2 regions of the Erysipelothrix sp. HDW6B genome follow, and region 2 is predicted to be linked to the other one. Evidence: a T-box and tRNA genes for the amino acid it is inferred to sense, from the RefSeq annotation. Region 2 holds a T-box; the other holds one or more tRNA genes.
The links. A T-box is a leader RNA that pairs with one kind of tRNA and senses whether it is charged. The one in region 2 lies ahead of asnS (asparagine--tRNA ligase), so its partner is inferred to be a tRNA-Asn.
Positions count from the first base shown of each region.

Region 1: it has a tRNA-Asn gene. The T-box ahead of asnS (asparagine--tRNA ligase) is inferred to sense a tRNA for this amino acid. The anticodon was not compared.

Region 1 is NZ_CP049860.1:631,311-648,124, forward strand. Features, by position in the region: gene G7061_RS02995 (hypothetical protein) at 1-475, shown strand, start outside; gene G7061_RS03000 (O-antigen ligase) at 537-1,715, shown strand; tRNA gene G7061_RS03005 (tRNA-Asn) at 1,830-1,905, shown strand; tRNA gene G7061_RS03010 (tRNA-Glu) at 1,912-1,987, shown strand; tRNA gene G7061_RS03015 (tRNA-Asn) at 2,255-2,330, shown strand; tRNA gene G7061_RS03020 (tRNA-Glu) at 2,446-2,521, shown strand; gene pepF (oligoendopeptidase F) at 2,657-4,456, shown strand; gene G7061_RS03030 (helix-turn-helix transcriptional regulator) at 4,574-4,972, shown strand; gene G7061_RS03035 (hypothetical protein) at 4,975-5,322, shown strand; gene G7061_RS03040 (hypothetical protein) at 5,456-5,959, shown strand; gene G7061_RS03045 (IS30 family transposase) at 5,993-6,931, opposite strand; gene G7061_RS03050 (CoA-binding protein) at 7,052-7,447, opposite strand; gene G7061_RS03055 (ring-cleaving dioxygenase) at 7,520-8,485, opposite strand; gene G7061_RS03060 (class Ib ribonucleoside-diphosphate reductase assembly flavoprotein NrdI) at 8,779-9,144, shown strand; gene nrdE (class 1b ribonucleoside-diphosphate reductase subunit alpha) at 9,141-11,255, shown strand; gene nrdF (class 1b ribonucleoside-diphosphate reductase subunit beta) at 11,268-12,353, shown strand; gene G7061_RS03075 (glutaredoxin) at 12,350-12,607, shown strand; gene G7061_RS03080 (glutamine synthetase III) at 12,729-14,807, shown strand; gene G7061_RS03085 (dicarboxylate/amino acid:cation symporter) at 15,016-16,392, shown strand; gene G7061_RS03090 (RNA polymerase sigma factor) at 16,515-16,814, shown strand, end outside.
Region 2 is NZ_CP049860.1:1,267,203-1,284,016, forward strand. Features, by position in the region: tRNA gene G7061_RS06210 (tRNA-Arg) at 12-88, opposite strand; gene G7061_RS06215 (YoaK family protein) at 280-948, shown strand; gene G7061_RS06220 (Gfo/Idh/MocA family protein) at 994-2,043, opposite strand; gene G7061_RS06225 (ThuA domain-containing protein) at 2,064-2,774, opposite strand; gene G7061_RS06230 (sugar phosphate isomerase/epimerase) at 2,774-3,742, opposite strand; gene G7061_RS06235 (Gfo/Idh/MocA family protein) at 3,739-4,821, opposite strand; gene G7061_RS06240 (AraC family transcriptional regulator) at 4,818-5,705, opposite strand; gene G7061_RS06245 (YeiH family protein) at 5,888-6,880, shown strand; gene pip (prolyl aminopeptidase) at 6,932-7,846, opposite strand; gene G7061_RS06255 (ABC transporter permease) at 7,896-8,627, opposite strand; gene G7061_RS06260 (ABC transporter ATP-binding protein) at 8,611-9,309, opposite strand; gene G7061_RS06265 (ABC transporter substrate-binding protein) at 9,306-10,205, opposite strand; gene G7061_RS06270 (nuclease-related domain-containing protein) at 10,362-10,952, opposite strand; gene G7061_RS06275 (GNAT family N-acetyltransferase) at 11,133-11,573, shown strand; gene G7061_RS06280 (hypothetical protein) at 11,786-11,950, opposite strand; gene G7061_RS06285 (hypothetical protein) at 11,966-12,127, opposite strand; T-box leader at 12,285-12,522, shown strand; gene asnS (asparagine--tRNA ligase) at 12,562-13,926, shown strand; gene G7061_RS06295 (response regulator transcription factor) at 13,974-14,654, opposite strand; gene G7061_RS06300 (sensor histidine kinase KdpD) at 14,629-16,814, opposite strand, start outside.

The DNA of each region.
Region 1 (16,814 bases), 640 kb from region 2:
TATTGAAACTACGGCGCTTGAAACGATACAAAAAAATGTCGAAGCATTAGGTGTCGCTGAAAGTGTAAAATATGAACTCGAGACTGCAACAGTGCGGATCAACGTTAAAGTTGCGGAAGGTACTGATAAAGATGCCATTGCATCAATTGCGAACCAAGTTTATGAAACTACCGTAGCAACACTACCTGTGGGAGAGTATTTCACAGCTTCTGATTCGAAAAAAATGTACGATATTGAAATTAATGTCTACAATATGGTTAAACCAACTGAAGAACAAAGACCAAACTTTATCTACTACATTTACTCAAAATCATCCCAACAAGAAGCACCTGTTGGAAAACTTGTAAGTGAAGCAACAGCACCAGAATTTGTGGAAAAACTAAGAGAGTCTGAATCAAAAGAAGGCGAACAAAAAGAAGCAGCTACTGATACAGAATCTGGCAATGATGTACCTTCAGAAGAAGGAACAGAATAATTGAATAGCATGAAGTGACACTATTGTTATAGTTGTCACTTTTTCTTGTGGTAAAATAACTATGATGACAGACATAATGACAATTGGTAAAAGATTAAATCAACAATTTCAAGAGAATTTATTATTCCTCTTGATTTTTGTCTTGTTTTTGCCGAACTATGTTATGTATCCAAGTCTCATTGCGTTAGGAGTATATGTTGCATATGAATGGGTGAAATTTAAAGACATCAGTTTTAAAAGTTTCATTTGGCCGCTGATTGCTTACCTAATCGTCGTAGCATATGTTAACAACAACGTTTTGGGGCTTTTGGCAGCAATATTTATGCTTTATATAATTGCGTATGTCGGTGCGGTTAAACGGCGCATTACGCCACGTAACTACATGAAGATGCAATACTATATTGTGTGGAGTTCGCTGTTTAACTTTTTCTTTATATTTATTCAGTACCGTCCACAATGGTTTTCGGACCTTGCGACGAAGGTAATGGCGTGGTTTAATGTTGGACATATGCCGGCGTGGCAACTTCCTCCTTATGGAGATGGTTACTATCGTGCTTATTCAACATTTGATAATCCCAACTTCTACGCATTCATTTTGCTAATTGTTCTATTAGTTTGCTTTAACCAAATTCAATTTCAACTTACATTTAAAAACTATAAGTTGCTCCTCTTTTACGCTGGAGCATTCCTAATCAATACATACGCATTATTCCTAACAGGAACTCGATCCATCCTCTTAGGTCTCGCTGTGGGGCTTGTAGGGGTTATCTTGGTGCAAAGGAAATGGACACAGCTTAAAATTCTGGTGTTTATTGGCTGCATCGTTGGAATCTTTATTATGAACAACCCTTCAATTTTTCCACGGTTCATGGAAGTTGCTGATCATTCGTCCATTCGCTTCCATATTTGGGATAATGCAATGGATGCGATAATTAAAGAACCATGGTGGGGTCACGGTCTATTTTCATATGCTTTGTTGTTTGACAATACTCATGCACATAATATCTTTATCGAAAGTTTATTAAGTCTTGGTATTGTCGGAACGGGTATCTTAACGTTGTTTATTATAGAAAGAGCAGTTGATGTCTATAACAATGCATACTATTTAGACTATCCACTCGCAATCTCTTTACTCGTGGCATTTTTAGTTTATGGTGTCTTCGATATTCCGATATATTACATTCAAACAATCTTACTATTTGCGGTTGTTTTCTGCATTCCAAATCGTAATAAATTCTAATAATACGGCTTTAAATAGCCGTATTTTCTATTCCAAAAGATAATAAATATTTATTTAAAGAAAAGGCTTGCGTTCCGATATCTTGTATGGTATATTTTATAAGCACTAAGCAGTGCTTGTTTAGCTCAGTCGGTAGAGCAACTGGCTGTTAACCAGTGGGTCGCAGGTTCGAGTCCTGCAACAAGCGCCATTTATTGGCCCGTTGGAGAAACGGTTAACTCACATGCCTTTCACGCATGCATTCACGGGTTCGAATCCCGTACGGGTCACCAAAGTGTGATTAACGCAACATTCCGAATGTTGCTTTTTTTTTATACTTTGACACTTTCGAATTGAGGATCAAGACATCAGCATAGGAAAAATCAGTCATAAAAAAATTGATATAAACCACACAAATACAGTAGTTAACAGCGACTATATTGTTAAAAAAGTGCAGAATACCCACTGATGATAATGCGTTAAAAAAATTATCCTTAAAAAGTGGAAATTTGCTTGCTTACAGTAGGGATGTATGTTATATTTTATGAGCGTTAAGCGATGCTTGTTTAGCTCAGTCGGTAGAGCAACTGGCTGTTAACCAGTGGGTCGCAGGTTCGAGTCCTGCAACAAGCGCCATTTTATTTTTAGAAAAAGTGGTGTTGAAAATAAGTGTAAAAAACACTTTACATCAATTACCAATCTTGCTATAATACAAAAGCGCTAAAAAGATAAACATCAATAACGCACAGCTGGCCCGTTGGAGAAACGGTTAACTCACATGCCTTTCACGCATGCATTCACGGGTTCGAATCCCGTACGGGTCACCAATTGTAATTAACACTCACTTCAATGAAGTGAGTTTTTTTATGCGAGTAATGAAAATGATTACATAAAGCATCTTCGTAAATTTATGATAAAATATAAGCAATGGGTCATTACCCACAATAGAATAGAGGTGCAATATGTCAGATCATTATGAATTACCACTTCGTTCAGAAGTCGCAGAAAAAGATACATGGAATTTAAAACCAATGTTTGAAAGCGATGCAGCGTGGAATGAAGAATACAGTGCTATCGAAAAACAATTAGAAGAAGTTGCGTCATACCAAGGAACCTTAGGTAAAAGTGCTGAAGCACTCTTAGCAGGTCTAAAATTTAGAGATGAGTTGAGTTTTCGTTTAGAAGTTCTCTATATTTATGCACATCTAAGTTTTGATGTTGATACAACCAATCCAACATATCAAGCAATGAATGGTCGCGTCCAAACGCTGGCTGCAAAATTCAGCTCGAGTTTCTCTTTTTACAATACTGAGATTCTTGCGGTGGATGAATCCACCATTCGTGGTTATATTGAATCAAACGACGCATTAAAACTATATACGCACGACTTTGAGAGATTGTTTAAATCACGTGCTCATATTTTAAGTGATAAAGAGGAACGTGTTCTTGCTTCTGCAGGCGAGATTTTCAATGTTCCATCCACAACGTTTGGAATGATTAATAACGCGGATATTCAGTTCCCATCAATCAAAGATGAGAATGGTAATGAAGTTCAGCTGTCACATGGTCGCTATTCCTTGTTTATGGAAAATCCGAATCGTGAAGTTCGTGAACGTGCGTTTAAAGCAATGCAAGAAACATACGGAAATCTTAAGAATACTCTTGCAAGTACCTTATCTGGAAATGTCAAAATTCATAACTTTAATGCAAATATTCGAGGATACAAATCAGCACGTGAAGCAGCCCTTTTCGGGAATGATATTGATGAAAATGTTCATGAAAACCTAATCAATGGAATTCATAAAAACATTAATATGCTTCATGATTATGTAACGCTACGTAATGATGCATTACAACTTGAAGATATCCAAATGTACGATATGTATGTACCGATGGTTGACGATGTTGATTTGAAGTTTACGTATGAAGAGGCGAAGGAAATTATTCTTGAAGCGTTATCAGTGCTTGGTGATGAGTACCGTTCGGTCTTGAAACGTGCTTTTGATGACCGATGGATTGATGTCGTCGAAAACAAAGGGAAGCGCTCTGGTGCCTATTCATCCGGATCATACGGAACTGATCCGTATATCCTTCTAAACTGGCAAGAAAACATTGATAACATGTTTACCTTGGCTCATGAATTAGGGCACTCGGTCCACTCTTATATGACGCGTAAATACCAACCGTATATTTACGGAGACTATTCAATATTCGTGGCAGAAGTTGCTTCGACAACGAATGAAAATTTATTACTTAACTATCTTCTTGATCAATACGAAGATCCAAAAGTACGTGCTTATTTATTAAACCATTACCTTGATACCGTCAAGGGTACGGTTTTCCGTCAAACTCAGTTCGCAGAGTTTGAGCATTTGATTCACGTAGCGGATCAAGAAGGTACTGCATTAACAGCGGATTACCTAATTGATACTTACTACGCGCTTAATAAATTTTACTATGGCGAAGCAGTATCTACTCAAGAAATTGGGTATGAGTGGGCGCGAATTCCACACTTCTACTACAATTATTATGTCTACCAATATGCAACAGGGTTCAGTGCAGCAACGCTCTTTGCAGAAACCATTTATAATGGAGGGGACGTTGAGCCGTATCTAAACTTCTTGAAATCAGGAAGCAGCGACTACCCTATTAATGTCTTGAAAAAAGCAGGTGTTGATATGCATGAAACAACAGCAATTGATACAACACTCGCAATTTTTGGAAAACGTATGGAAGAGCTCCGTACTCTCATTATTAAGTAAAAAAAGTAACCCCATGCACCAATTGAGAGCATGGGGTTTTCATTTGCGAAGGGTGCAAACGATATTTGATAGATAAATATTGATGAATTCGTTAAAGTTAAGGGGGAGGTAGTTAATATGAAACTCGGTGATCGACTGGCAAATTGTCGAAAAGAAAAAGGACTGACGCAGGAATATGTCGCACAAGAAATAGAAGTAACACGGCAGACTGTTTCAAATTGGGAGACAGGCCATGTAGCGCCGTCTCTGGATAAATTACATGCGTTGGCGTTGTTGTATCAAACAAGTTTATACGACCTGATTGAGGGTGATACACAGACTGTCAGGAGTCAAAGTGCTGTATCACAATGGATTGGAAAACAAGTTGATGTTGAATATCTGAGTGGTGTGGTCTTAAGTGGAACTGTCACAGATATGGATCAACAGTGGACCGTGCTTCAACTAGATAAAGGCAATGAATTAAAAGTTATCAACCTTGAAGGTATTGGTGCAATTGTTTCTAAAGGGGGACGTTAGAGATGATGGAGTATATTTATTTAGTTATCTTAATTTATATCGCTTATGCCTTAAGTGAGTTGCTAAAAGAAAATCGTGCAGTTCGCACCATGCTTGCGCGACTCACAAATGAAAAAGATTATATCGAGAACCATCTGCGAAAGTATTTAGGTGAGACACTCGCGGTTGAATTGGAGGCGTTGTATGCGCTAAAAAAGAAGACGGTAGAGGGTGGTTTACAGGTGGTACAATTTATGGATGTTGATGATGAGTGGGTCTCGTTGAAAATTTTGATGCACGATGACACATGGTGTGATGCATTGGTCAAACATGACCGCATTCTTAAAGTTCATCATAAAGTATCGATGTAACTATAACCACTTATGATATATTTTGTGAAATCATAAGAGAGTATCTTTAAAATAAATTTAAATATGCTAAAATGGAAATGTTGAGTTAACACTATATTAAAATCAAGTTCCAGAAATGGTTGTGGGGGAAAACATGCGTTTCTATATGTTTCGAAAAATAATGTTCGATTTTGTGTTTATGAATATACTCATAAATGGGTTCTTTTACTTTGTAGCATTTAGCACACACAAGGGAGCACTAACGATGGTCAATGTCCAATCGGATTTGTTGGTGGGTCTTATTTGGCTGGGTGTATTATGTTCGGGCTTTGGTTTTTATAATACGAAGCGGGACTTACAAAATTGTAAATATGACATTGAAGGGTATCATGTACGACCAGTATATCGAAAACTACCAAAGACATTCCTTGGACGCGTCGCATTCTTGACAGTTGTAGTGATAACATGCATTTATCCATTATTTATGCCGATACCTCAGCTTCTCGGAGCGTTTGAGATTAACCATGCAATTGGGCTCTTTCTAAAAGCAGGTGCTTCGGCGGTTGCTGCCGGGGTCATTGGCCATGTGGTCATGAATTTGTGCATCATGGATTATCAAGACATGCAAAATGCCATCAATGCATACAGTTATAGTTAAAAAAGCCAGTTCGATGAACTGGCTTTTCTTTTATCAAATCTCAACCGCACCACTATTCATTTTTAAAAATTCTATCTCATAAGCAGTTTTAAAGTCAAATATTTTACGCGGCATTGAGTTGATTTTAAAGGCAATGTCATCTAGATATTGTTGTCCAATGCTGTAAAGTGACTTTCCTTTCGGTATAAATCTTCTAACTATCGCATTGGCTCGTTCATTAGAACCACGCTGAAAAGAACAGTAAGGATCGCATTTATAAAGTTTGACACCGAGTCGTTTTGCAGTAATTCCCATTGTGTTAAATTCTAATCCATTATCAACGGTTATTGATTTCGTTACTATTTTGTTTTCTTCTATAAATTTTCTAATTAATGAGGATGTGTAATAGTCTAATCGATACTCAGCCTTTATCAGCCAATTCATTCTGGAACATCGATCTACGATTGATATTATTGCTGCACTTTCATTTTTCTTTCCGATTATTGAGTCAATTTCAAGGTGACCGATTTCATCTCGGGCCTCTATATAATTGGGTCTCAGACTAATTGGTAGCACAGTTCGATTTTCCAAATTCCATTGAAAGTGGTTCATCATTCCACTCATTCGCTTCTTTCGTCTACGTCTTTTGTAACACATCCTAAGAGGGTCAATCATAAGTTTTCCTTGGTTGATCCAGTTATACACTTGTTGAACGGATACACAGGGTTTATGAGGATGATACCTTCTATAGTTGTTGAGGCAGACATCGATAGAACGGACTTTCGGATCATAACGAGAATTGAGGTAATCGATTAAGTGGTTATATTTATGTTGAATATCTATTTTTCTTTTCTTATAATGATTGCTTTTATACCTCGAAACAGTTGAATGCGAAATATTCAGTTCGCGTCCAACTTGTCGCATCGAATATCCTACACTCAATAAAATATCGATTTGGTCTTTTATTTTTTTATTTAATTGCTTATACTTCATATGGGAGCTCCTTTTAGTCGGGTGGGCTCCTTTTATTATACAAAAACAACCGCACCTTGATGGTGCGGTTGAGATTTGAATTTAGGAAAGCCAGTTCGATGAACTGGCTTTTATTTATGATTATTTCGATTCGTTTCGGGCATAGGTTGCAAGAACGCAATCTTCAACAACGTTCAGTCCTAAATCATGTGCTTTGGCAACGAGTTCATCGCTAACAGTTCCAGGTTGGAGCCAAATGGTCGAAATGCCTTTTGCTTTGATGGGTTCAAGATAGTTGATCCCAATCGTTGGATTAACAACAAAGACTGCGACATCAATTGGATCTTCAATCGCTTCAATTGAGTTATAAATACGTTCGCCTTCAACTTCGGTAAGACGGTGGTGAATGCCTCGTGTAATTTTGCCTTTGTTTTTCAGTAAAGTGTAAATTCTATAGGAAAATTTTTTCTGATCATCGGTCATGCCAATTACTGCATAATTGCTGTTTGTTGATAAAATCTCATATGATTTGTCCATAAATATACTCCTTTTCATAAGTTAAGTATAGCACACTGTTTTTGAAGACTGTGTGTATTAACACAGAATCCCTTATTTTCGGTAGTTAATTCGTTTCGTATCAAATGGACGGACTTCAGCTTCAATGCGGTCACGTTGTGGCTCGAGGAATGGTGGAAGGCTTAGTTTTTCTCCTAATGTTTCAATTGGTTCGTCAACTGTGAATCCAGGGGTATCGGTAGCAAATTCATAAAGAATACGTCCAACTCGTGTGTAAAGAGATTCAAAGTAGTGACGGTTTACGAAACCGGAGTTTGGATACATGTTACGGGTCATTTGGTCAATACGCTCTTTGAGGTCTTCGGTTGTTTCAACACGAAGCGCAATGTGGTGAACTGCACCATAACCTTGGTACTCGTCTGCTGAAGATTGATCGACGCGAACATGAATGGATGATGAGTTTCCACCTGGGCCCGTTTCAAATCGTGTTACACCATCCTCAATACCAACTTTTGTGAAGCCTAGAGCATCAACTAAGAATTGTTCTTGTGTATCAATATGGCGGACTGTGATTTCAATAGTTCCGAGTCCAACAATTGCGAATTCGTTAGGTACATCACTCCATTGGTTTGGTTTTCCAGCTGGGAAACCACCACCAGTTTGGTCTGAGACAAGACGTAAACGGAGGCCGTCAATATCTTCAAAACGAAGCCCTTTAACACCAAAGAGTTCATCAATAGCATCGTGTTTAACGCCTTTTTCGTCAAAACGCTGCATCCAGTATTCAAGTGCTGCATCACTTGGGACACGCAGTCCAACAGAGGTTACTGCGTTGGTCCCACGGACAGCTTTACTGATTCCAGGGAAATCAAAGAAAGTTAAATCATTTCCGGCAGACGCGTTCTCATCTCCAAAGAATGTATGGTATGCAGAAATATCATCTTGGTTAACGGTTTTCTTTAATAAACGCATTCCGAGAACCTCTGTATAGAATTCGTAGTTTTTCTGTGCATCACTTGCGATATTGGTGATATGATGCCATCCTGATATAGTTTTCATAAATGTGCTCCTTCTGGCATGTACTGCCTTGTTGATAATGCAATCATAACGAATCAAAAAAAGGAGTGCAAGAATAATGACCTAGCAATCTACTATGTTTAATATTATGGATGTAATTTATGAAGAAAATTTATGTTGTTAAGGCGTTCACACACTCCGACACAACGACAATCATTAAATATTTTATGTTTCAGATTTTCATTTCTTAAAAACAGACGAAAATCTGTGTCAAGGACTCACATGTAAAAAAAATCTGTGTTTTAATACTATTAGATTTGAAGGGTGGTGAATGTATGTTAGTCGTTTTTGATAGTTTGACGGGTCAAGGTGCAAGATTTGCATCAAAACTCGAACAAAATACTATAGATATCTTAGACTATGACGGTGAGGGTAGTGAATTATTCTTGATAACACGTTCATGGGACTTTGGGAAAGTTACCGATGAAGCTGCAGAGTTTCTTGAAACATATGCAGATAAAGTGGTAGGCCTAGCAGTAAGCGGCAATCGTAATTGGGGTACAAACTTTGGAGCAGCAGGGCAGAAAATTAGTGATCAATACAACATTGAACTCGTATTGAAATTTGAAGGTTCAGGCTTTAGTAAAGATGTTGAATATGTAAAAACATGGATTCAAGAATATAAGGAGGCACGTCTATGACAGCGCAAACAAAAACAAATCAAATTCCTGAGTGGGTCATTCTTAATAATCAGATCCTTGATGGAGATGGAAATATTAAAGATCTCAATAAAGATAAAGAAGCGGTTCGTTCTTATTTTTTAAATTATGTGAATAAACATACACAGTTTTTCCATTCTTTACGTGAAAAACTCGATTACATGATTGAAAATGAGTATTATGAGAAAGAATTTTTGGATAAGTATACATTTGAAGAAATTGAATCTGTCTATGATATTGCTTATAATGCGAAGTTTAGATTCCCAACATACATGGGTGCATTTAAGTTCTATAACGATTATGCAATGAAATCAAATGATGAACGCCGTGTATTCTTGGAGCGTTATGAAGATCGACTTTCCATTATTGCGCTCTACCATGCTGATGGTGATGTAAAGACAGCGCGTCGTCTTATTAAATCACTTATTGCTCAAGACTTTACGCCAGCAACACCAACACTACTCAATACTGGGAAGAAAAAACGTGGTGAATTTGTCTCATGTTTCTTGTTGGAAGTGGATGATTCTTTAAATGACATTGCACGTGTTCAAGAGTTTGCAATGCAACTTTCAAAACTGGGTGGTGGCGTGTCGATTAACTTGACCAACCTTCGTGCGAAAGGTGAAACCATTAAAGATATTCCTGGAGTCGCTAAAGGTGTCGTAGGGGTAGCGAAACTTCTTGATAATGCATTCCGCTATGCTGATCAAATGGGTCAACGTCAAGGTGCGGGTGCTGTTTACTTAAACGTATTCCACAGTGATATTGAAGATTTCCTCTCAACTAAAAAATTGAATGCTGATGACGATGTTCGTGTTAAGACATTATCAATGGGTGTGGTTATGCCTGACAAGATGATTGAATTAGCACGCGAAGACAAAGATATGTATGTCTTCTATCCGCATACGGTTTATAAAGAATATGGAATTCCGTTCTCAGATATCGCAATTGATATGGATAACTGGTATGAGAAACTTGTAGAAAATCCAAATGTTCGTAAGCGTAAAATAAACCCTCGTAAGCTCTTCGATATGATTGCGCAATTACAAGGGGAATCCGGATACCCATATATCATGTATGCTGATAACGTTAATAAGGAAAACCCTCTCGCGGATCCAATTAAGTTCTCAAACTTATGTACAGAAATTCTGCAACCTTCTGTTGTCTCAACATATGCAGATTACAACAATCGTGATAAAGACCAAATCGGTTTAGATATTTCATGTAACCTTGCAAGTGGACATATGGGAAATATGATTAAAAACAATACGATTGAAGAAACAGTATATGCTGCCATGGATATTATGAACTCTGTATCTGAAAAGACGAATATCGCCCATGTACCAGCAGTTGCTCGTGCTAATAATATTATGCGTTCTGTTGGTTTTGGAATTATGGGGCACCATGGCTATATTGCGGAAAACTATATTGCTTATGGTAGTGATGAAGATATCGATTTAATTGATGTATTCTTCAGTCTTGTTAACTTCTATAGTTTAAAACATTCAATGACGAAAGCCCGTGAAACAGGACTTCGTTTCTATGGTTTCGAGCGTTCAAAATATGCTGATGGGTCATACTTCAATGATCGTGGACCTGTTCATGCACAAACGGATGTCGTTAAAGACATTATGAAGGATATTTATATTCCAACAGAAGAAGAATGGACACAGTTAAAAGATGATGTAATGACATTTGGTCTCTATAACTCTAACCGACTAGCAGTTGCGCCAAATGGTTCAATTGCATATGTTATGAGTGCAACACCATCATTAACACCGATTAAACAAATTGTAGAAGAGCGTACTTATGGGAACTCAAAAACATATTTCCCAATGCCAGCATCTGATGTAGCGGGTTTTATGTATGAATCAGCATATACAATGGACAAATATAAAGTTATTGATGTTATTGCAACGGCACAAAAACACGTGGACCAAGGAATTTCATTTGAACTATGCATTACGTCAGATGAAACGACACGTAGTTTGCAAAAATACTACTTATATGCACATTACCAAGGAATTAAAACACTATACTATACACGAACACATAAATTGAGCATCGAAGAATGTATCGCATGTGCAGTTTAATTTGGGAGGGAAATGATTGATATGTTACTAAAAGAAATTGAAGCAAAAAGTGCAGTTCGCCATTACGATGGTGCAAACTGGAACGAAAATGAAGATAACTTTACACAAACGTTTTATGAACAAAATTTAAGTCAATTCTGGAGACCTGAAGACATCAGTCTTCAGCCAGATTTGAACTTGTGGGCAACATTGCCTCAAGATGTTCGTAAAGCGTACTCACAAAACCTTGCTGTTTTAACATTCCTGGATACCTATCAAGGAGATATTGGGATGCCTGTTGTGTCACGCTCAATTGATGATCGTTTCCACCAACGTAAAGCAGTCTTAAACTTTATGGCAGCCATGGAAAATGCGGTTCACGCGAAGTCATACTCAAATATTTTCATGACATACCTGCAAAATGATGAGATTGATGAAATGTTTGCATGGACAGAAAATAATAAGAACATGCAGCGACTTCTTGCGCTGATCGTTGGTTATTATGAAGATTTGGACCGTCTTACTTATAAACGTCGCTACGATGATTTAGGGACGCCTGTTGATTCGTTAGAATTTGATGTCGCACAATGGAAAGCGATGGTTGCATCCGTCTTCTTAGAATCGTGCTTATTCTACAGTGGTTTCTATTACCCACTTTATTTCTATGGACAAGGAAAACTTATGCAAGCTGGGGAAATCATTAACTTGATCCTTCGTGATGAAAGTATTCATGGTCTCTATGTTGGAAACTTAGCAATGGAAATTTACAACAAGTTTGATAAATCACTGCAGGCTGAATTGTACCAATGGCTCACAACCTATCTTGACGAAATCTACGGTGAAGAAGTAGAATTAATTGAATCCATCTACGATGCAGTAGACTTGTCTCATGATGTTAAGATTTTTGTGCGCTATAATGCAAATAAAGCGATGATGAACTTAGGGTTTGATCCATATTTTGACTACGAAGAGGTAAACCCGGTTGTCTTGAATGGATTAAATACCGAGACAAAAACAATGGATAACTTCTCAATGAAAGGAAATGGGTATCAAAAAATGAAATCAGAATCACTTCAAGATGATGATTTCTCATTTGATGCTCCAAGAATTAAACGATGAGCAAAATTAAAATGTTGACACAGGACAACTGTGCTAAATGTGTTACTTTAAAACAATTTCTAGAACTCGGTCTTCGCAACAAGTATGCGGACGATATTGAAATTGTAAAAAAAGAAAACAATCCAGAGGCATTTATGAAGCTGGCATTAGATAATGATATTATGGCTACACCAGCATTAATTGCGGATGGCGATGTACTTCTCGATGTTGCACCTTCAAAAGTAACGGCTTTCCTCGAAAAACATATTCAATAAATTTAAGTGGACCTGAAAAAGGTCCACTTTTTTACGAATGTTTGCACTTTTCAGTAATTACTCCAAAAATATTTACATATTTCCAATATTTTTTTAAAATAATGCAATCAAGGAGAAAAATATGACAAATATCATGGATAATTTTGGAATAAAACTATTTTCGTCAGAAAAAATGCGTAAATATATGCCACGGCCAGTCTTTTTGAAATGGGAACGGTCGGTAAGTCAAGAGGAACCGATGGATCGGGAAACTGCTGACGCGATTGCGCACGCGATGAAGGTTTGGGCGATGGAAAATGGTGCAACTCACTACTCACACTGGTTTCATCCAATGACGGGTTCTAGCGCCGAAAAACATGATGCATTTATTGAAGTCACTCCAAGTGGTGAAACTATTACTCGCTTTTCAGGAAAAAATCTAATCAAAGGTGAAACTGATGGTTCTAGTTTTCCAAATGGTGGCCTTCGGCAAACATTCGAGGCTCGTGGTTATACATACTGGGATGTGACCTCACCGGCATTCTTGCGTGGCCATGTTCTCTTCATTCCCTCAATTTTTATTGCTTACCATGGAGAATCACTGGATGAAAAAGCACCATTAATTAAGGCGATGGATGCATTAAGTGAACAAGCAACTCGAGTCGTTCATGCGTTGGGTGATAAGTCCGTCACTTCGGTCCGCGCAATGGTCGGTTTAGAACAAGAATACTTTCTCGTAAATAGTGAAACGTTTCAAGCACGAGACGATTTAAAATTTACGGGACGAACCCTTCTCGGTCATGAAATACCGAAAGATCAAGAACATGTAGGTCATTACTTTGGAGCTATTCCAGCGAAAGTTATTGATTACATGGAAGCGGTCAATGAGGAGTTATGGAAATTAGGAATTCATGCAAAGGTAGAGCATAATGAAGTATCCCCTGCGCAGTTTGAAATTGTTGTAATCTATGCTGAGGCGAACATAGCGATTGATCAGAATATGCTCGTAATGGAAACCTTAGAGCGTGTAGCGTTAAAACATAATATGAATGCATTATTGCATGAAAAACCATTCGCTAAGGTTAATGGATCAGGAAAGCATAATAATTTCTCACTTGTCACAGATACTGGACTCAATCTCTTCGATCCTGGTGATCGTCCTCACGAAAATGTTCGCTTCTTGATTTTTGTAAGTGCCATGATTCGTGCTGTAGATACACACGCAGAATTACTCCGATTTGCTGCCTCTACTCCGGGTAATGATTATCGCTTGGGTGCAAGTGAAGCGCCTCCTGCAATTATATCAATGTTTGTGGGTCAGACCTTAGAGTCGATTCTCAACCAATTGATGCAGACGAAAGAATTAACGCTTAATAAAGATGATCAGTACTTTAGTCCTTTAGCATCTTTGTCGGCTACGCGTAAAGATAGTGCCGATCGCAACCGAACATCACCATTTGCGTTCACTGGTAACAAATTTGAGTTCCGTATGCCGGGTTCTGCAATCTGTAGTGCTTTCGTAAATACTGTATTGTGTGCCATTCTGGCAGAGTCACTTGAATCAATTGCAGATGAATTGGAACAATACAAATATGTTCAGGAAAGCCGCGAACGTGCGCTTGAAGTTTGCCAACAAATTGTGCAAGCCCATCATCGGATCTTATTTAGTGGTGACGGTTATCATGAATCGTGGATTGAAGAAGCCTCCCGCAGAGGGCTTGCAAATCTTACAACCTATCTTGAGTCGACCCACTCATTACTCTTGGACAAGTCACAAAATATGTTTGAGAAAACACGCGTCTTAAATCGTCGTGAATTGGAGGCGCGCTATGAAATTGCACGTCATCGCTATGTGGAAGACGTGCGAACAGAAGCATTAACCTTGATTCAGATGATTAATCGTCAATTACTTCCGGCTGCGATGAAACAAGTTCAGGCATTCATGTTACCGAACGGTACAATACTACCAGGGCACTATGCAGCAACGCGTCACGCTCAAATTATAAATCTTAGTGACCGTATTGTGGAAAAAATCCAAGCAATGGAACGATTGGTTCAAGGTGTGGTTAATAAAGATCTTGATGCACAATGCCTTGTACTTGATCGAGAAGTTGTTAAACTGTTGTCATCGATTCGTGTTGATGCGGATCAATTAGAGACATATATGGATGCTTCATTGTATCCTTTCCCAACATATAGCGATTTATTGTTTCATGTATAAAAACACATCACACGTGATGTGTTTTTTTTAGAGGATTATCATTGCATAAAAGAGGATACTTTGGTAAGATACATACGAATCCTTTAAGTAAGCACAGAGATGTTTATAAGGAAACATACACACTAAGAAACTAGTCATGTTTTCCGTATATCTTTTCACGTTCTTATTTGATTCGAAAAGTCAGATCATACATACGGAGGTACATTTCATGGCTAAGAATCATTTTACACGTAAGATACTCATCACCCTCGCATTGGGCCTAATTGTTGGAATTGGGTTCATTTTTCTGCGTGAGTATTTAATATCAACTAATCATCAAGCACTTTGGACATCAATAGACAAATTGTTGTTTGCCGATATCAGTGCACCAGGTAATAAAAATGCAGTTGGAATCTTCTACATAGTAAGTCAAATTTTTATGAGACTCTTGCAAATTGTTTTAGTTCCTCTAATCTTTACTTCAATTATTAAAGCAATTGATCATATTCGTGAGTCAAGTTTACTCAACAAGCTGGCAACCAAAGGTATTAAGAACTTTATTTTGCTCCTCACTGTTGCAGTTATCCTTGGAACAACAGTTGGTTATTTTGGTTACAGTATGGGTTGGTTCCAATTATCGAATCTTGAATCGATTGAGCTTGCTCAAACAACGGTTAACGACACTAATCCTTTGATGATTGTCTTAAATGCCTTCAATAATAACTTTGTATCGATGCTTTCAAATAACGGAAACATCATTGCGGTAGTTGTCTTTGCGCTTATCGTTGGTGTTGTCATGCAAAGTGTACGCGATCAAATCGATATCCTACGTAAATTCATCAACGAAGTCTACATTATTACGATGAAACTTCTTGAAATCGTCATTGTTAAGTTTGGACCATTCGCAATCTTTGCCTTATTGGTTAGAACGCTTGCATCTTATGGAACAAACTATCTGCAACCAGCAATGGTTTACATGGTATTGACATCCTTAACCTTACTGGTCTTGATGTTTGTAGTCTTCCCATTAATCGTGTTGGTACGTACAGGGTTATCTCCAGTTATTTTCCTAAAGAAAATGTATAAGGTAATTGCGTTTGGGTTCTCCACATCTTCGTCTGCAGCAACCTTACCTTTAACGCAAGAAACGGTAATGCATGATTTAGGTGTTGATGAAGCGATTGCTTCGTTCATCGTGCCACTTGCATCTGCCATCAATATGACTGGAACGGCCATTATGCAAATTGTTGCAACCTTGTTCATAGCGTCAGTAGGCGGTTATGAAGTTGGCGTAGTTCAAATGATTTCCATTATTGCACTCGTTGTAATTGGGTCGATAAGTACCCCAGCGGCTCCTGGCGCAGGTGCAGTCTTACTCTTCACAATTATTAGTGGGATGGGTTATGTTAATCCAGAGGCACTTGCAGCATATAGCTTTATTTTCGCAATCAACCGTCCGGTTGAAATGCTTGTTACTGCGGCAAATGTTATGGATGATGGCGTGAGTGCATTATGTGTCGCTCATGAACTAGATATGGTTGATGAAACGCTCTTTCATAAAGGGTGGGAGACTCAAACAGTTGTAACTCCATCAATAGAATCTTAAAAGCGCTTAGTCGCTTTTTTTTTGTTTTATTTGCGATATCTTAAGAAGCACACATAAATTTCTCACACCTTTCAAATCAATTGATGTTATGGTAATGGTACGCTCAGTAAGGGATTAAGGTTATGGAAAACACGAGAACCAATGATTTAAAGCAAACAGAATACGATGGATTTTTCGCAGAAATGTATGATGAAACGGTAAATTTGGTATACAATATCGTCTATAAAATTACCAATAATCAAAATGATGTGGATGACATTGTGCAGGATGTGTATTCGAGTGCGTTTGCTCGCATCGACACACTTGAAGCACCAACACTTGAAAATTTCCGCCCATGGGTGGCGACCATTGCACGGAATCGTGCTATCGATTCGCTAAAGAAACAGCGAGATATATCTGTGGAATCGATTGAAGTGTTGCAA
Region 2 (16,814 bases):
AATTAACTTATTGGCGCGCTCGACAGGAGTTGAACCCATAACCTCTTGAGCCGTAATCAAGTGCTCTATCCAGTTGAGCTACGAGCGCATCACTTAAGGCTTAGTTATAATACCACCAACACCCTAAGAGTGCAACCCATTTCTACCAATTACTTGATTTTTTACAAAATTTAATCACGAATACATTAAACGAAATGTGTTCTTGCTATCCATCCATGCGATACAAAATTCTTGCATTCATTTTCTGATTTCGCTACTATTGGAAATAAGAGGTTTATCATGAAAAATAACAAACATATATTTATTGTATTAACTGCTTTATCATTTATAGCGGCATTTATTAGTGTTTTAGGTATTTTCGAATTCGGAGACATGTTCATCTCATTCATGAGTGGAAATAGTGCACGGCTGGGAATTCATATCGCAAATGGCCCTATTAAAGAAGTCGTCTTTTATACAGGAGCACTTACATTCTTTATATTTGGTGTCTATGTCGCGAATATTCTTGTTCCTACATTAGATGCTTTAGGCATGATTCAAATTATGCTTATCGAATGTGTCTTACTGAGTTTATCTCTTGTCATGGATTCCGTTCATGATTCGCTCCCTAGCTTTCTGTTGCTCACCTTTGCGATGGGAATGCAAAACCGGCTACAATTCGCAATTAATGGGTTAATCTTGGGTAAAGGTTATATGACTGGGGTACTTTATGCAATTGGCACAACGCTTGCTCAATGGACTCGTAAGGAAAAATCAGGCATCGACGTTCTTATTATTGCTTCAACGTGGATAGCCTTTCTAAGTGGTGCAGTATGTGGGGCTCTTAGTCTTTGGGTCGTCGATGATTTCTTCTCCTTAATCTTCCCAATTATTTTCATCATGACATTGGTGCTTTATGTTCGTGCACACTTCGATAGCATTGAAACTTCACTCAATTCAAAATTATAAATTTGAACACTTAAAAAGTCACATTCGAGAATGTGACTTTTTTTTTTAAATGCGGGTGTGAATCGTTTGTTGCGTTTCAAAGGCTTCGAATACTGTTTCGAGAAGCACCATCACGCGCATGACTTCGTCATTCGCAACGTATGGCATTGCAGTCCCCGCCACAACCGCCGCAAAGTTATCGTAAAACGTTGTATCCAATACCAACGGTTCAGGTAGTGGCTTTCGCTCTAATGACGCCTCACGAAGCGGTGCCATCGTTTTTGTGAACCCTGCACCCGCACGAATTGGTTTTGGTGGTACATGATCGACATTAGCGCGCAACAGCACCATTTCGCCATTTCGATTCCAGTCATGGATGACTGCAGTCCCCGTTAACCCTTTGACATACCACCGTGGTAAAGTAATGAAATTAGTTGTTGCAACCTCTATATGTGCTCGAATACCATTTTCAAAAATAAGTTGAGTTACAAATCCATCATCAGAATCATGACCCAAAACAAACGATAAATCGCTAGAAACCGATATAACTGGACTCTTTATCATCATGAGAAGTTGATCAAAGACATGAACACCCCAATCATATACCATTCCACCACCATGGACTGCTTCACAACGCCAATCCCCCGGAATGCCATTGCCACCATGAATTCGTGATTCAATACGGAAGACATCACCAATCTCTTGGTTTTCATATATATTTCGAATAATTAAGTAATCATCATCCCAACGGCGATTTTGGTGAACCATAAATGTGCGCTCCATTGCTTTAGCAACAACCATGATCCGCTCTAAGGAAGCTGCTGTTAATGTAACAGGTTTCTCACAAATAACGTGTTTTCCTGCTTGCAGTGCTTGAATCGCAATATATTCATGATAATCGTTCGGTGTTGCAATAAGAATTGCATCAACGCCATCATCATCGAGTACTGTTTCAAAAGTTTGGTACATAATGAATCCATCCAACCCTGCCTTCTCAAGATTATCTGGGTCCGTATCATAAGCACCGACACATTGAACATGTCGTGTTTGAGAAATTAAATCTTTTGCATGATGACGTCCCATGCCACCATAGCCAATAATTACTAAATTTAACATTGTACACTATCTCTCCTGTGTTAGATTACTTCGAGTGCTTGTCGGTTTCCGAATGCACGATGAATTTTGGGTGCAGGTGCTACCCATTCGACCCCATTTCGTATAATTGATTGAATATGGGGATCGTAGTACGTTGGGTAGGTTTCATGACCTGGTCTAAAATAGAATATTTTGCCATGTCCACGCGTAAATGTGCATGCACTTCGGAAAACTTCGCCCCCTGTAAACCATGATACCATTAAAACATCATCAGGTTTGGGAATATCAAAGAATTCACCATACATTTCTTCATTTTCCAACTCAATATATTCAGGAACGCCACGCATTATAGGGTGAATTGGATCTAGAACCCATAATCGTTCCTTTTCCCCTGCTTCACGCCATTTCAAATCACAACTCGTTCCCATTAGTCGCATAAACAACTTTGACATGTGCCCTGAGTGCAACACAACAAGTCCCATGCCTTTTAAGACCTGATTTTGAAGCATTGTCACGATATCATCTGAGACTTTATCGTGTGCCAAATGTCCCCACCACACCAACACATCCGTATTTTTCAAGATTTCTCGAGATGCTTCAGTATCGTGATTTTCAAGTGTAACCACTGAAATCGTGTTGTCTTCATTCCCAAGTATTTCTGCAAGCACCGCATGGATACCCTCAGGGTACACTGCTTTTACAGCCGCTTGTGTTTGTTCGTGTATAAATTCATTATAAATTGTGATGTTCATTAGACCCACCACATTTCAGAAGATGCATTGTGTATCATGACTGCGTTGGTATTTTTAACTGCACGTGCAAAACCTTCTTCAATTGACATGAGTGGATCTTCGTGCTCAATACTTATTGCACCATCATAGCCATAAATGCGCAAATGACTCATCATGTCTGACCATATTTTTAAGTCGTGACCGCATCCAACACTTCTAAATGTCCAAGCTCGTGTCGTAACATCACCATACGGTTGCATATCTGTCACACCGTACATATTAATGTTGTCTTGATCCATATAAATGTCTTTGGCATGGAAGTGCACAATAGCATCTTCGCGAGCGAGAATTTTAATCGCTGCCACTGGATCTATACCTTGCCACCACATATGCGACGGGTCAAAGTTTACCCCAATATATTCAGATGTTGCATGGCGTAGTTTCAATGCCGTATAGGGACTGTGAACCGAAAATCCGCCATGCATTTCAATACCTATCTTAACATCTAGGGATTCTGCTAATTGTGCAATGTCTTTCCAATACGGAATTACTTGAGTTTCCCATTGCCAATCGTAGATCTTTCGATACTCAGTTGGCCATGATAGCGTTGGCCAGTTTGGATAGGTTGCAGTTTCGCTATCGCCTGGGATTCCTGAAAATGTGTTCACAACAGGAACGCCAAGAAGATGGGCAAGTTGCAACGTGTCACGAAGTGTTTTATCGGCCAATTCTGCCTCTTCCCGATTTGGAGAAAGTGGATTGTTATGACAGCTTAAGGCACTAATTGTGATATTGTGATCCGCAAACTTTTGAAGATAATCTTGACGCGCCTCTTCACTTTCTAAAAGAAGATTAACAGGACAGTGATGACTTCCTGGATTACCACCGCTTCCAATTTCCAATATACTTAATCCAGCTTGTTGAGCACGAATCAGAAGTTCATCTAATGATAAATTTGCAAAAAGTGGTGTAAATACGCCTAATTTCATTGTGTTTCCTCCTCAAAATATACAGGTTTACCTGTGCTTGCTGATGTATAGATAGCTTCAAGTATTTCAGTTACAATCAACGCTTCATATGGATCAACGACCGGTGGTGTATCCATAGTGATAGCATCAATCCATGCACGCGCTTCTAGATATCCCGGCTCTGTTCCTTTACTATCGTAGAAATCAACGCCGCCGATTTCAAAATCAATATTTTTTTGGTAAAGGGCTCCATGTTCCTCACCATTGAGGCGTAACCCTTGTTCCATATCTGCACCCATTTTGGTTCCATAAAGAGATGTTTTTGCCTCTCCAACATCCAATGTGTTCAAAGCCCAACTCGATTCCAGGATAATGGTTGCACCATTCTCCATAACAACGAACCCAAATGCCGAATCCTCAACTGTAAATTGGGCTGGATCCCATGATCCCCAGGCATTCGCAGTATTGGGTGTTTGACTTAGTTCATGATAGGTTGTTCCGACTGCATACTTTGGCTTATAGTTATTCATCGTCCACAACGTTAAATCAAGCGCATGCGTTCCAATGTCGATCAGCGGTCCGCCGCCTTGCGCTTCCTCATCTAAGAATACACCCCAAGTTGGAACAGCGCGACGTCGGATTGCTTTGGCTTTCCCCAGATAGATATGTCCCAATTGATTTTCTTGTGCAATCTTTTTTAAGAACATGGAATCACTTCGAAAACGATTCTGATAGCCGACTGTTAATTTCTTATCGTTACGCTTTGCTGCAGCAATCATTTCACGAGCCTCAGATGCGTATTTAGCCATTGGCTTCTCGCACATAACATGTTTTTTGTGATCCAGCGCTGCAATTGTGATGGTTGCATGGGTATTGTTTGGTGTTAAAACATGAACAACATCCAATGGCTCTGACAATAAATCTAAATAATCGGTGTATACACGTGCATTGGATGTACCATATTCGTCTTTTGCTTTAGTAGCACGCTCGATGTCTAGATCACAAAACGCGACAAGGTCCACATCATCCAGCAATTTTAGATTGGGTAAATGCTTCCCAAAAGCAATACCACCACAACCGATAATACCTATTTTAATCATAATTCGCTCCTTTTGATCGCTGATTCTTCGACACGATCTTGAATATTTTTTCGATACTGTAAGGGACTATCCATTACATGTTTGCGAAACACGCTATGAAAGGTCTTAACACTCTGAAATCCCGACTCAAATGCAACCTCAGAAATACTCCAGTCTGTTGTAACTAAATACCATTTAGCGCGATTGACTCGGAATTCATTCAGAAACTCTACAAAAGTTTGACCGGTATGCTTTTTAAAAAATCGCGTAAAGTAATAACTGTTATAACCAATATGATCCGAAACACGCTCCAGAGAAATATCGTGGTCATAATGGGTCTCGATGTAACGGTAGACACGATTTAATTTATCCAAAACATCTTGATTCTTGATACTTGGTGCCAATATATCCGAACCACTTTGTTTTAACGGAAAGTTTCGAAACGTCTTGACATAAAATCCGTAGAGTAATTCTTGGATGCGAAATCGATATGCAATATCTTTAGACCCAATTTCATGCCCAATTGTGGCAATAAAATGATAAATTTGTTCGCGAATCGTTTGATCCCAATGAATACTATACGGTTCAATTAAGTTCAGATGTTTAACGAGATCACTGGCAGATGTTTCATGAGTGAAAAACGTTGGATCAATTTGCACTACCAAACGGACGCTTCCTGGTGAACTCAGAAAATAATGACTTATTCCACTATTAACGATATAAATATCTCCTTTTTCAAGGGTAAAGACGTGTTCTTCGACACCTAAGTTAAGGATTCCTTCTTGAACATAAATGAGCTCAATTTCTTGATGCCAATGTGGTGCAGTTAAGACACGTCCTTCGTGACGGTAATACATAACCGGCAGGTCGTGTTCAAAGATTGGACGTTCTAAATATTTAATCATGCTATCCCTCACTTCTATGTTTATCATACACCACCAAGTAAGCGGATACATCACACTTCGTTACACATTTGTCTTATATATTGACTTTTTTAGGCAAAGTGCCAAAATTGGATATCCGTGAAATTGCAGTTGTATCTCAAAGAAATAGGTTTATAATTTTACGTAAGAGATTGGAGTAACATATGAAAACTATTAAAGATTATGGCATGGGAATTGGACTCTCTATTGTCATTTGCGGACTCGCATATTTAGGCGCCCAATTTATCCCTAAAATTGGAGCTGCAACACTTGCCATCCTACTGGGTATCGCTTTGGGTAACACGTTGTTTAAACAAAATATATGGGAGCGTGGAACAGGTTTTACTGAAAAACGTTTCTTAGAGGTGTCGATTGTATTGCTTGGCCTCTCGGTAACAACTCAGACCTTGATTGATCTTGGAATTAATGCATTCCTCTTCGTTGTAATTTTAATGGCATTAACGTTGGCGTTTGTTTACTTTTTAGCACAGAAAATGGGCTTCAGTAAGAACTTCGCCATTCTTATGGCAAGTGGGAATGCAGTCTGTGGTTCAAGCGCCATTGCGTCGGTCGCGCCAAGCATTCAGGCTTCACGTGATGATAAAGGTTCTTCGATTACAATTACCAATCTATTGGGAACCATCTTAATGCTAGGGCTACCAATCATTGCGACAACCCTTTTTACCAGTGATACACAAATTGGCGCGCTTCTTGGAGGAACCATTCAATCCGTTGGACAAGTAGCTGGTGCTGCAAGCAGTATTAGCAAACCTGTCTTCGAGTATGCTATGATTTTCAAAATAATTCGAGTCTTAATGCTTGTCTTTGTAGTTTTACTTTGGGGCTATGTTGCTGGTAAAGATGAACCATCGAATTCCCAAAAAGTTGAACGCAAATTTTCACAATTTGTTCCATGGTATATTCTTGGCTTTATCGTCGTATGTATCTTAAATTCAATGGCACTGGTTCCAGTCGAAATTGCACAACCACTCAGTAATGTCAGCACCTTTTTGGAAGTTTCTGCACTTGCGGCTATCGGATTGCGGCTGAATATACGCGTTCTTATCCAAAGCGGTCGTCAATTAATCATGTTAGCAGTCGCAATTGGTATTTTTCAAATCCTTGCCGCTTCTGCACTGATCGCTATTCTTCTTTAAAGTTATCACAACAAAAAAAACACACCTTGATCCAAAACAAGGCGTGTTTTTTTAGTATTGCAGTTGTGCCATAATTGTTGTTAAACGATCATGCATTGGTACATCATAAGGACTGTGACCTGCGGACTCAACAATGTGTAGCTCGCTTCCCGATAAAGCCTCGTAAAGCTCATATGCTGCACTCACTCGACAATCTACATCATAGCGACCATGAACAATAAACGTTGGAATGTGTGCAATCTGTGCACTGTGATTTAGAATTGTATTGTCATCATTCCAAAACATTTTATTTGCGAAAAAGTGACATTCTAGTGTCGCAAGACTAATATCTGCATCCGTGATTGGGTCAGTTTGAACAGAAAGATCTGGCACAAGACGTACCAGCGAACCTTCCCATCGGGACCATGCAAAAGCAGCACGTCGTTTTAGGTCAACATCATCTCCAGTGAATATTTCATAGTAGGCACTCACAAGGTCATGACGTTTTGATGGTTCGATCATCTTTTTAAACCCTTCGTGCTCTATTGGGTAGAAATATGAAGCACCCTCTTGATATAACCATGCGACATCTTCTTCACGACCTAAGAAAATTCCTCTTAAAACCAATGCTTTTACTGCATCTGGATATGCAATTGCATAAAGCAAAGCAAGGGTTGAACCATAACTACCGCCAAACACTGTCCATTTTGAAATCCCTAAAGTATGAGCAATACGTGCGATATCCGCTACACCTGCTTGAGGTGTATTATTTTCTAATGTTGCGAACGGTTTTGAGTTCCCACACCCCCGTTGATCAAATGCGATAACAAACCACTCATTTAAATCAAAAAACGAAAATGACGCCTCTGAAATACGTCCACCTGGACCACCATGCAAAAAAATCACTGCAGGTTTTTCAGGGTTCCCCTTTATATAAACTGCTAATTCTTGACCATCCTCAGTTGTAATATATTGTGTTGGTTCCATAAATTCTCCTTAATAAAATTATTGTAGCACATTCTCAGACTAATACGCCTTATCGCCAACGAATCAAGCGCATTTCAACATAATCAATAAGAATAAAGACGAGTAATCCAAAAATACTGAGCAAAAGAATACCGGCGTACATATCTTTATATTGAACCATCATCCACGAATTCATAATGGTATAACCCATACCATAAGTTGTCGCATAGTTCTCTGCAAAAAATAGAACAGCAATGCTCATTCCAAATGCATTTCTACTAGCAGTCAGAATATTGGGAAGTATAGCGGGCAAGTATACGCTTTTAAACATACTACCTTTCGGTAATTTCATGATTTTTGCAGCTTTAAGAATGTCATTATCAATTGCTTCAACTGCATCCACTGTCGCAATCAAAAATTGAAAAATAATGATGCTTACAATTAATAGAATCTTAGAAAAGTCTTTAATGCCAAATAGAAGCATAAAGACTGGTAAAAAGGCTATTTTAGGAATTGGATACAACGTATAGACTAACGGATTAAGAATCTTTTTAACCAATGGAACAACGCCCATCGTAAGACCGATTAAAACACCTAAAATCAATGCGACACTCATACTGATTAGAATTCGATAGCCACTCACCAGAAGATGGGGAACAAATTTATTGAAATTCCGTATCGATATCATGATAATTGTGTTCGGATTTGGAAACAATGCTGTTTGAAATATGACATGAAAGAGCCACGCCACTGCATAGATAAACAATCCTGAAACAAAAATATACTTAACGTGTTTTCGCATCAAATAAACCTCGCAATTCTAGACAGACTTCATAGAAACGAATATCTTGACGGGCATCTTCTAAATCATAAATCGGGTTATCAAACTCGTGCACAATTTCTCCCTGATCCATAATTAAAATTCGTTTACCAAGGAAAATTGCTTCCTCAATATTATGCGTTACAATGATTTGAGTCATGCTTTTTTGTAATGTTTTGAGGATTGCCTGTATTGTTTCCGCGTGTTGTGTATCCAGCGATGATGTTGCCTCATCCACAAGCAATAAATCAGGGTGGATACTGAGTGCTCGTGCAATCGCAACCCTTTGTTTCTGCCCTCCTGATAGTTGACTCGGATAGCGATCCATATACGCTTGAATTCCTAAGTCATTACTTTGCTGTTGGGCTTCTGTTTCCATGTTTATATTCGGATAAGCGCGCATTGCCAACATGATGTTCTGTTTCACAGTCAACCACGGCATTAACCCAAAATTTTGAAATATCATTGCGGGGCGCTGTGCTACCACTTTTATTGATCCTGCATCTGTTTTTATAATATTTCCTATTAAATTTAGAAGTGTTGTCTTCCCACATCCAGATTTTCCGAGCAATACAATTGCTTCTCCATACGCCACTTGAAGATTTATATTTTTTAGTACACGTTCTTGATTATAGGCGTAATTCAATTTTTGAATTGTAATCATTGGACAAACTGTGCATCTACCATGCTGTCATAATCCACAGTTACAATTGTGTTAAGCACGTTTTGACTCCATGTCGCAAGTTTCTCTAAATATTCTTTAGAAGGTACGCGAATGACTTGATACTGTGGCAATACAATGTCTTGTTCAATCTCCGGTTTTAAACCTAAACGATTAACTAAGATTGATCGTACACCAGCCTCATCATTTGCCATTGCAGTCACCGCTTGATTGTACCCTTGATGAAATGTTTGAATCGCATCGTGTTTCTCCGCAATTGCTTTATCAGTAAATACAATGACATTAGGACTGAAACTATCATTAACTTTTATTGCTGTTTTCGTAAGACCATTCAAAACTCCCATAGATGCAACGGGTTCTGGTATAACCGCAACATCGACATTGCCCGAACCAATCATTTCTAATCGTGCAGGAATATCATTGATGTATATCTTCTCAACGCTTTTACCAGCTAACGCTTGATCCGTCAAATAGTTTGTCACACTCACTTCCATTAATGCTGCTTTTAAGTGCTCAGCATCCAAACGATTAGGGTCTTTGGCCAAAAGTAAAAAACTGGTATCCGTAGACATGGTGATTTTCATATCGAATCCTGCATTAACATTTTGCATCAAGGCAATAACGTCCGTTAATGCGCCATCAATTTGATGGCTTTGAAGTGCACTTTGGCGTTCCATCGCATTCTGATAGATATCAACATTAACTTCTAAATTTAATCCATCAAAGATTCCTTTTTCTTGAGCATAGAGAATAGGTGCGGCGTCAACTGCCGGCATCATTCCCAAGTTTAAAACTACATTATCTGGTTTTTTCGCACTGCATCCTCCTAGAACGATTGCGAATACTACAACAACTCCTAAAATGACTGTTTTTTTCATAGGTTCCCTCTTTCCCTTTTAGTTTAAACGAAATCACTCAAATATAAAGCCTATCCGCTACATCAGTACCGATTTCTAATACCCATAAAATTTAGTTCGTTTCGTTTTGACGACGGCTTGTCGAAATGCGAAGTTATCCTCACAAAGTTGATCACCTTACTTCTGTTTCATCGATTTAACATAACGGCGATGTTGATAGTGCCGTATCCATGACATACGATTATATTTTTTTAAAGAACGTTTCATTTGTCGTACGTCTTTTCGACTTAAAACACGTTTCCGTTTCGCAAATGCTTTCGATAAGTTTTTCAATAAGACGGTATTACCGGCATCAGTTTCCAGTGTACTTTGAGGATGGGTAAAAACAATATAGGACTCAACTGTATTCAGATGGAAAAAATCCCTTAACGCATCACGATGATAGATGTTTTGAATTTGCGGATTTCGAAATTGTGTAAGTGTACCGTTTTGATATCGACGATTCCATGAAGAAGCATCTTTTTTCCCTTGTATTGCCCCTGCATAATACTTCACTTCGAAGATATAGACACCAAACTTAGAAATCGACAGAACATCAATTTCTCGGATTCCCTGATTTTTTGCGATAGGAACATACGTTCGCATAAATGTAGCTCCAGCAAGATTTCGTTTAACTTCAGCAAAAACAGCATATTCAGCACGGATACTGGAATCTTTATGTTTTTTATAAAGTATTTTATATTTTAGATTACGTAGAAAGTTTGACATAATTGGCTCCGATATTAGTTTGTTTCTTTATTATAGATTAAATGGCCATAAGACTCCACCTTGCAAAAAATTCGAAGTATCAATTATTTTTCATCAATCCAACTTCCTGTTTGAAATTTAATACACAACTTGTTAGAATATAAACATTACGCTTTTCTTTCGTATAAACAGGAGGTTCTTATGAACTTAGAAAATTTTACAGTCAATGATTTAGATGCATACATTGCACTCGCATCCGAATTTCACAGTGGTCCAGCATCTTTTACACCACCGAACATTTCTGTGTTTACTCGTAACTTTGAATATATCTTAAATAGTTCGGATGCTTATGGATGGTTTATTAAAGTTGATGGTACCATTGCTGGGTATGTTTTATGCTCTCGAATGTTTTCAACAGAAATCGGAGCACCTCAACTATGGATTGAGGAATTGAGTATTTTAGATTCCCATCAGGGACAGGGTCTTGGATCTGCAGTTCTTGACCAACTTCAAGATATGTTCCCAAATGTGCAACGGTTCCGACTCGAGGTTGCACCTGCAAATGAATCTGCAAAACGTTTATACAAACGTAAAGGTTACGACTTCATTGCCTACGAACAAATGATTATCGATCGTAAATAAACTCCCTTGGGAGTTTTTTTGTTACATCTTTGTAAGGATTTCGTTATTGTTATCGATGGCAGTTATGATACAAATTGGTATGGTAATTACGTGAGGTGTTCTATGAAACGAAAAATCGTTGCCCTATTCTTTTTTATGATTATCTGTTATAGCATCATTTACAGTGCCATTCAGTTAGTTTCCATTTTCTCATAAAAAAAACAGCCCTTTCACTAGAAAGGGTTGTTTTGAGCAGCCAATTGATTAATAAATGCCAGTTGCAATTCTGGATTTGTAATTTCTTGAGCTGCAATGTCAAGAATTGTTTCTATTTTCACTTCTTTTTTTGATGCCTGCGTTTTATTATTTTTTGATAAATCTAATGTCATGAATGTCATGGTGTATCCCTCCTATTATAATGTATTGCTAAGTGCTGTATAGAAACTCTCAACTTGGTCTTTATCAAGATTTGCACTTTCCGCAATATCAAACAATGTCATGTCAGGTTTTGGTGTAGCCGGTTTCTTACCAGCAAGTTTTGTGATAAGTGTTGATGTTAAAGTTACGATGGTCATAATGTTTCTCCTTGTGGTATGAATTACCTTTTGTATACATAGTATACCTCGGGCGAATCTTACGAGCCATCGAACTTAATGACACCTGTCTTACAGCTTTGTCATTTAATTTACATTAAAACTTGCTTTCTGAGAAAACTGCGTTATAATAGTACAAAATAAAGCGTTGACGAGGATATGTTTCGTTGGGAACTGCTATTAGCGAGATGACAGATGGTGAAAGGTCATTAAGTAAGCCCACTGTAAATAACCCCTCTGAGCAATTTTCCTGAACGTTGAACTAGGGAAAATCGGGTGTAGTCCGTTATCTTACTACACGATTTGATAGAATCGTAAAGTGATCATAATTATGATAATTTGGGTGGTACCGCGGAACACAGCATTTCGTCCCTTTGGGATATAATGCTGTTTTTTTATACCAAGGAGGACCTAAGATGTCATTACATTCACTTAAATCACTACATACTTTAGAACATGGGACACCTGTTCACGTTGCGGGATGGGTGCGTACAACACGCCAATCTCGCTCTATTCTCTTTATCGAAATCCATGATGGATCACAGTTTGCAACGACTCAATGTGTCATCGATGCAGATCATTCACAGTATTCTGTAATTTCCAAGCTTACAATTGGGAGCAGTGTTCGAATCCATGGTCAATTGAAAACTGGGCTTACAGGCAAACATAAACATGAAATTGCAATTGACACCATTATCGTTGAAGGCATGGCTGACAGTGATTATCCACTTCAAAAGAAACGCCACAGTTTTGAGTTTCTCCGAACGATTCCACATCTTCGCCCACGATCTAACACTTTTTATGCTGTATTTAAGACTCGTTCAATCCTTACACAAGGGATGCACAAATACTTAGAATCTCAAGATGTCACTTATATACAAGCGCCGGCAATCACGACGACTGATGCTGAAGGTGGTGGAGATGTTTTCCGAATCAGTACCTTAGACCCTACACAACCTCATCAAGACTTTAAAGACGATATTTTTAAACAAGAAGCATTTTTAAACGTCACAGGCCAAATTCACATTGAACCATTCATCCAAGCATTTCAAAGAGTATATACTTTTGGACCATCATTTCGTGCAGAGAAGTCAAATACATCTCGACATGTATCTGAATTTTGGCAGGTGGAACCTGAGTTGGCTTACGTTGATCTTGTGGGATTAATGGACTTCATTGAATCAATGTCTAACGCAATGATTCAATATGTTCTTGATCATGCCTCAGAAGAACTTGCTTTCTTTGACGAATTCATCGAGAAAGGGCTTATCAAAAAATTACAACAAACAGTATCTGAACCCTACGGACGAATTTCGTACTCACAAGCAATCCAGTTACTTGTTGATACAGATCATGCTTTTACAGTTAATCCAACTTGGGAAACCGGGATCCAAAGTGAACATGAACATTATTTAACCGATGTTATCTTTAAAAAGCCTGTATTCGTTACAGATTATCCAAAAGATCAAAAAGCCTTTTATATGAAACTCAACGACGATCAAGTTACAGTTGCGGCCACTGACCTGCTTTTCCCTAAAATTGGAGAAATAGTAGGCGCTAGTGAGCGTGAGACACGTCTTGACGTGTTGCAAGAGCGTATCAAAGCCCATGATCTTGATGAACAGTTGTACACATGGTACCTTGACACACGCCGTTACGGGACAGTTGAGCACAGTGGGTTTGGACTTGGAATCGAACGTTTTATGCGTTACATCACCGGGATGGACAACATTCGTGATGTAATTCCCTATCCACGAACACCGGGTTCTGCAGATTTCTAATCATAAAACCGCCGATTATCATGTATAATCAGCGGTTTCTTTTTATTTTAATGCTTAATCATGCGGTATCCGACACCTACATGGGTTTGTAGGTATTGAAGATCTGGATCATACTGTTCAAGTTTCTTTCGTAACGTAGTCACAAATACTCTTAAGGCAGGAATATTATCTGAATATAAACCCCATACTTCCTTTAGAATCATATGATAGGTTAGTACCTTACCAACATTTTCAATCATCAACAATAACAGTTTAAACTCTGTCGGTGTTACGTGTACATCTTGACCATGGATTTGAACTGTGCTCGCATCACTGTCAATCACAAGATTACCATTTCGAAATTGGGTTGATTGTGTATCCGATACATGGAGACGACGATGCGCAACTCGAATTCGAGCCATGAGTTCCTCGGGTTCAAAAGGTTTCGTGATATAATCATCAGCACCCGCATCCAAAGCCCCTATCTTATCATCTACCTCAGCACGCGCACTCACAACAATAATGGGCGCAAGTGATTGTTTTCGAATTTCTTGCACCACCCAAACACCATCACGATCTGGAAGCCCTAAATCCAAAATAACGATTTCTGGATTATTGGCATTAAAAAGTTGAACACCTTCCAAAGCCGTATTTGCAACGTAAGCTGGATACGCTTCGAGCTTAAGTGTATTAAGAATCAAATTTTGAATAATTGGATCATCTTCAACGATTAATATGTGCGGTTTCATCAATAACATACCTCCTTAGACTAACTGAAAAACGAACACCTTGCGGCTCAACATCACTAACGGTGATACTTCCTCCATGAGCCTTAACAATCTCATTAACGAGATACAATCCTAAACCCATACCACGGCGACTGTCTTGATTTTGTGTATAGAACATCTCAAAAAGATGTTGCTTGTCGGCAATTCCTGGTCCTTCATCTTCAACATGAATCGTGACCTTTTCTGAGTCTTTGTTATCGGTACGGATACGGATTTGTGTTCCTTCTGGTGTATATTTTAATGCATTATCAATTAAATTGGTAAAAACTTGGATCATAAGTTTTGAGTCCACATTGACTAGCACAACATCCTTCGCATCGTCTACAAGAATGGTGTGATGCTTTGCTTTTCCTGAAACGCGATGCAGACTTTCAGCAATTAAATCTTCGAGCACTTCCCCTTCAAATTGAATAATTAGGTTATCATTATCAATTTTTGTCATCGCAAGTATATTTTCAATTAAATCCATGAGCCAAATACCATCATTTTTAATATCAGTATAAATTCGATGAACCTCACCATCTTCAAGAGTTCCATGTTGGAGCAAATCAACGTTGCCCAAAATAGTTGTGAGTGGTGTTCTTAAGTCATGGGAAATTGTTCGAAGGATCGTCGATCGTAGTTTCTCCTGTTCAATCACTATAGCATCGTGGTGCTGTTGGGCATCCAATGCTGCTTTTTCTAGAGCAATGCCCCCCTCGTTAATTAGTGAAACCAGAAGATTTCGTAAAAATGGATCAATAGTTTGATGTTCATTATGAACCGCTAGCACAGCCACAACTTTATCTGTTGAGCGAATTGCCATATAGGCCATTTGACTTTCGGACATGGTGTCTGTTGAGGCACCTGCGCGTTTGTTATTTCTATATACCCATTGTGCAACATTCCGCTCATCTTCAGACAATAATTCATGATGAATATAATCAGGACTTAAGTCGCTATATACCGTCGGAATGAGCTGTTTATTTTCTGGTGTATAAATAATAACCGTTGTGTTCAAAAGTTTTTTTACTTGGTGACCCATAGCGTCCACGATTTCGCTATAGCTCGATGCTTTTTGCAAGCGAAGGCTGGTTTCAAGAAGTACATCGGTACGATATGCTTTCTTCGCTGATTGAAGATCACGAGCTTTCAATTTTGTTGTTAGCGTGCTACTTACAAATGCTGCAACGAACATGAATACAAATGTGAACGGATAACCCGAATCATCCGCTTGCAATGAAAATTGAGGTTTCGTAAAGAAATAGTTAAACACAAGTACTGATATCACTGATGCAATGGATGACCAAATGCGTCCTTCAGTTAACATTGCAATTGCTAGAACACCTAACAAATACACAACGATAATATTAGATTCATTAAAACCAAGATAGGCAAAGAGTCCGCCAACTAAAGTGACACCAAATATAACCAACAACGCTTTGAATCCATCGTTCCAATGAAAAACTTCTTTCTGTAAAGTTGACTCCCTTTTTAAATAGTATGAAGTGCTTTGGTCTGGAATGACGTAAATATCTATGGTAGGAACCGTTTCTGAGAGTTGGTCAATAATGCCGGGACCACGAAACCTTCCTCGTTTACGAACTGTTCGCCCAATCACGATTTTTGTTACTTGACTTAAGCGCGCATATTCAGAAATTTGAAGTGCAATATCATCTCCATAAAGCATGGTAACTTGTGCACCTAAAGCTTCTGCCAACTTTATATTTTGGTCAAGCTGAAGCTGAGCATCGGGATTTAATTGCTTCGTCTCATTCTCTACGTATACTGCTGTAAAACTGGCATGAAATGCTTCAGCCATTCGACTCGCAGTCCGTATAACTTTTTCGTTTGTGGGCGATGTCGAAAGGCAGATTAAGATGTGTTCTTTCGTAGTGTAGGATGCGGTCTTGTAACTACTGTGATGAATTTGATCAGCTGCTTTACGAAGTGCTATTTCACGCAAAGCAATAAGATTTTCTTCCGTAAAGATTTCTTTAGGAAATAAAACACCTTGTTCCGCGTCAGTACCTTCTATATTTGCAACCCGAAGCAATAAGTCTTTGGGCGAAATATCAATGAGCTCAATGGTATCCGCTGCGTCAAAAATAACATCAGGAATCCGCTCATCAACCCGTTTAC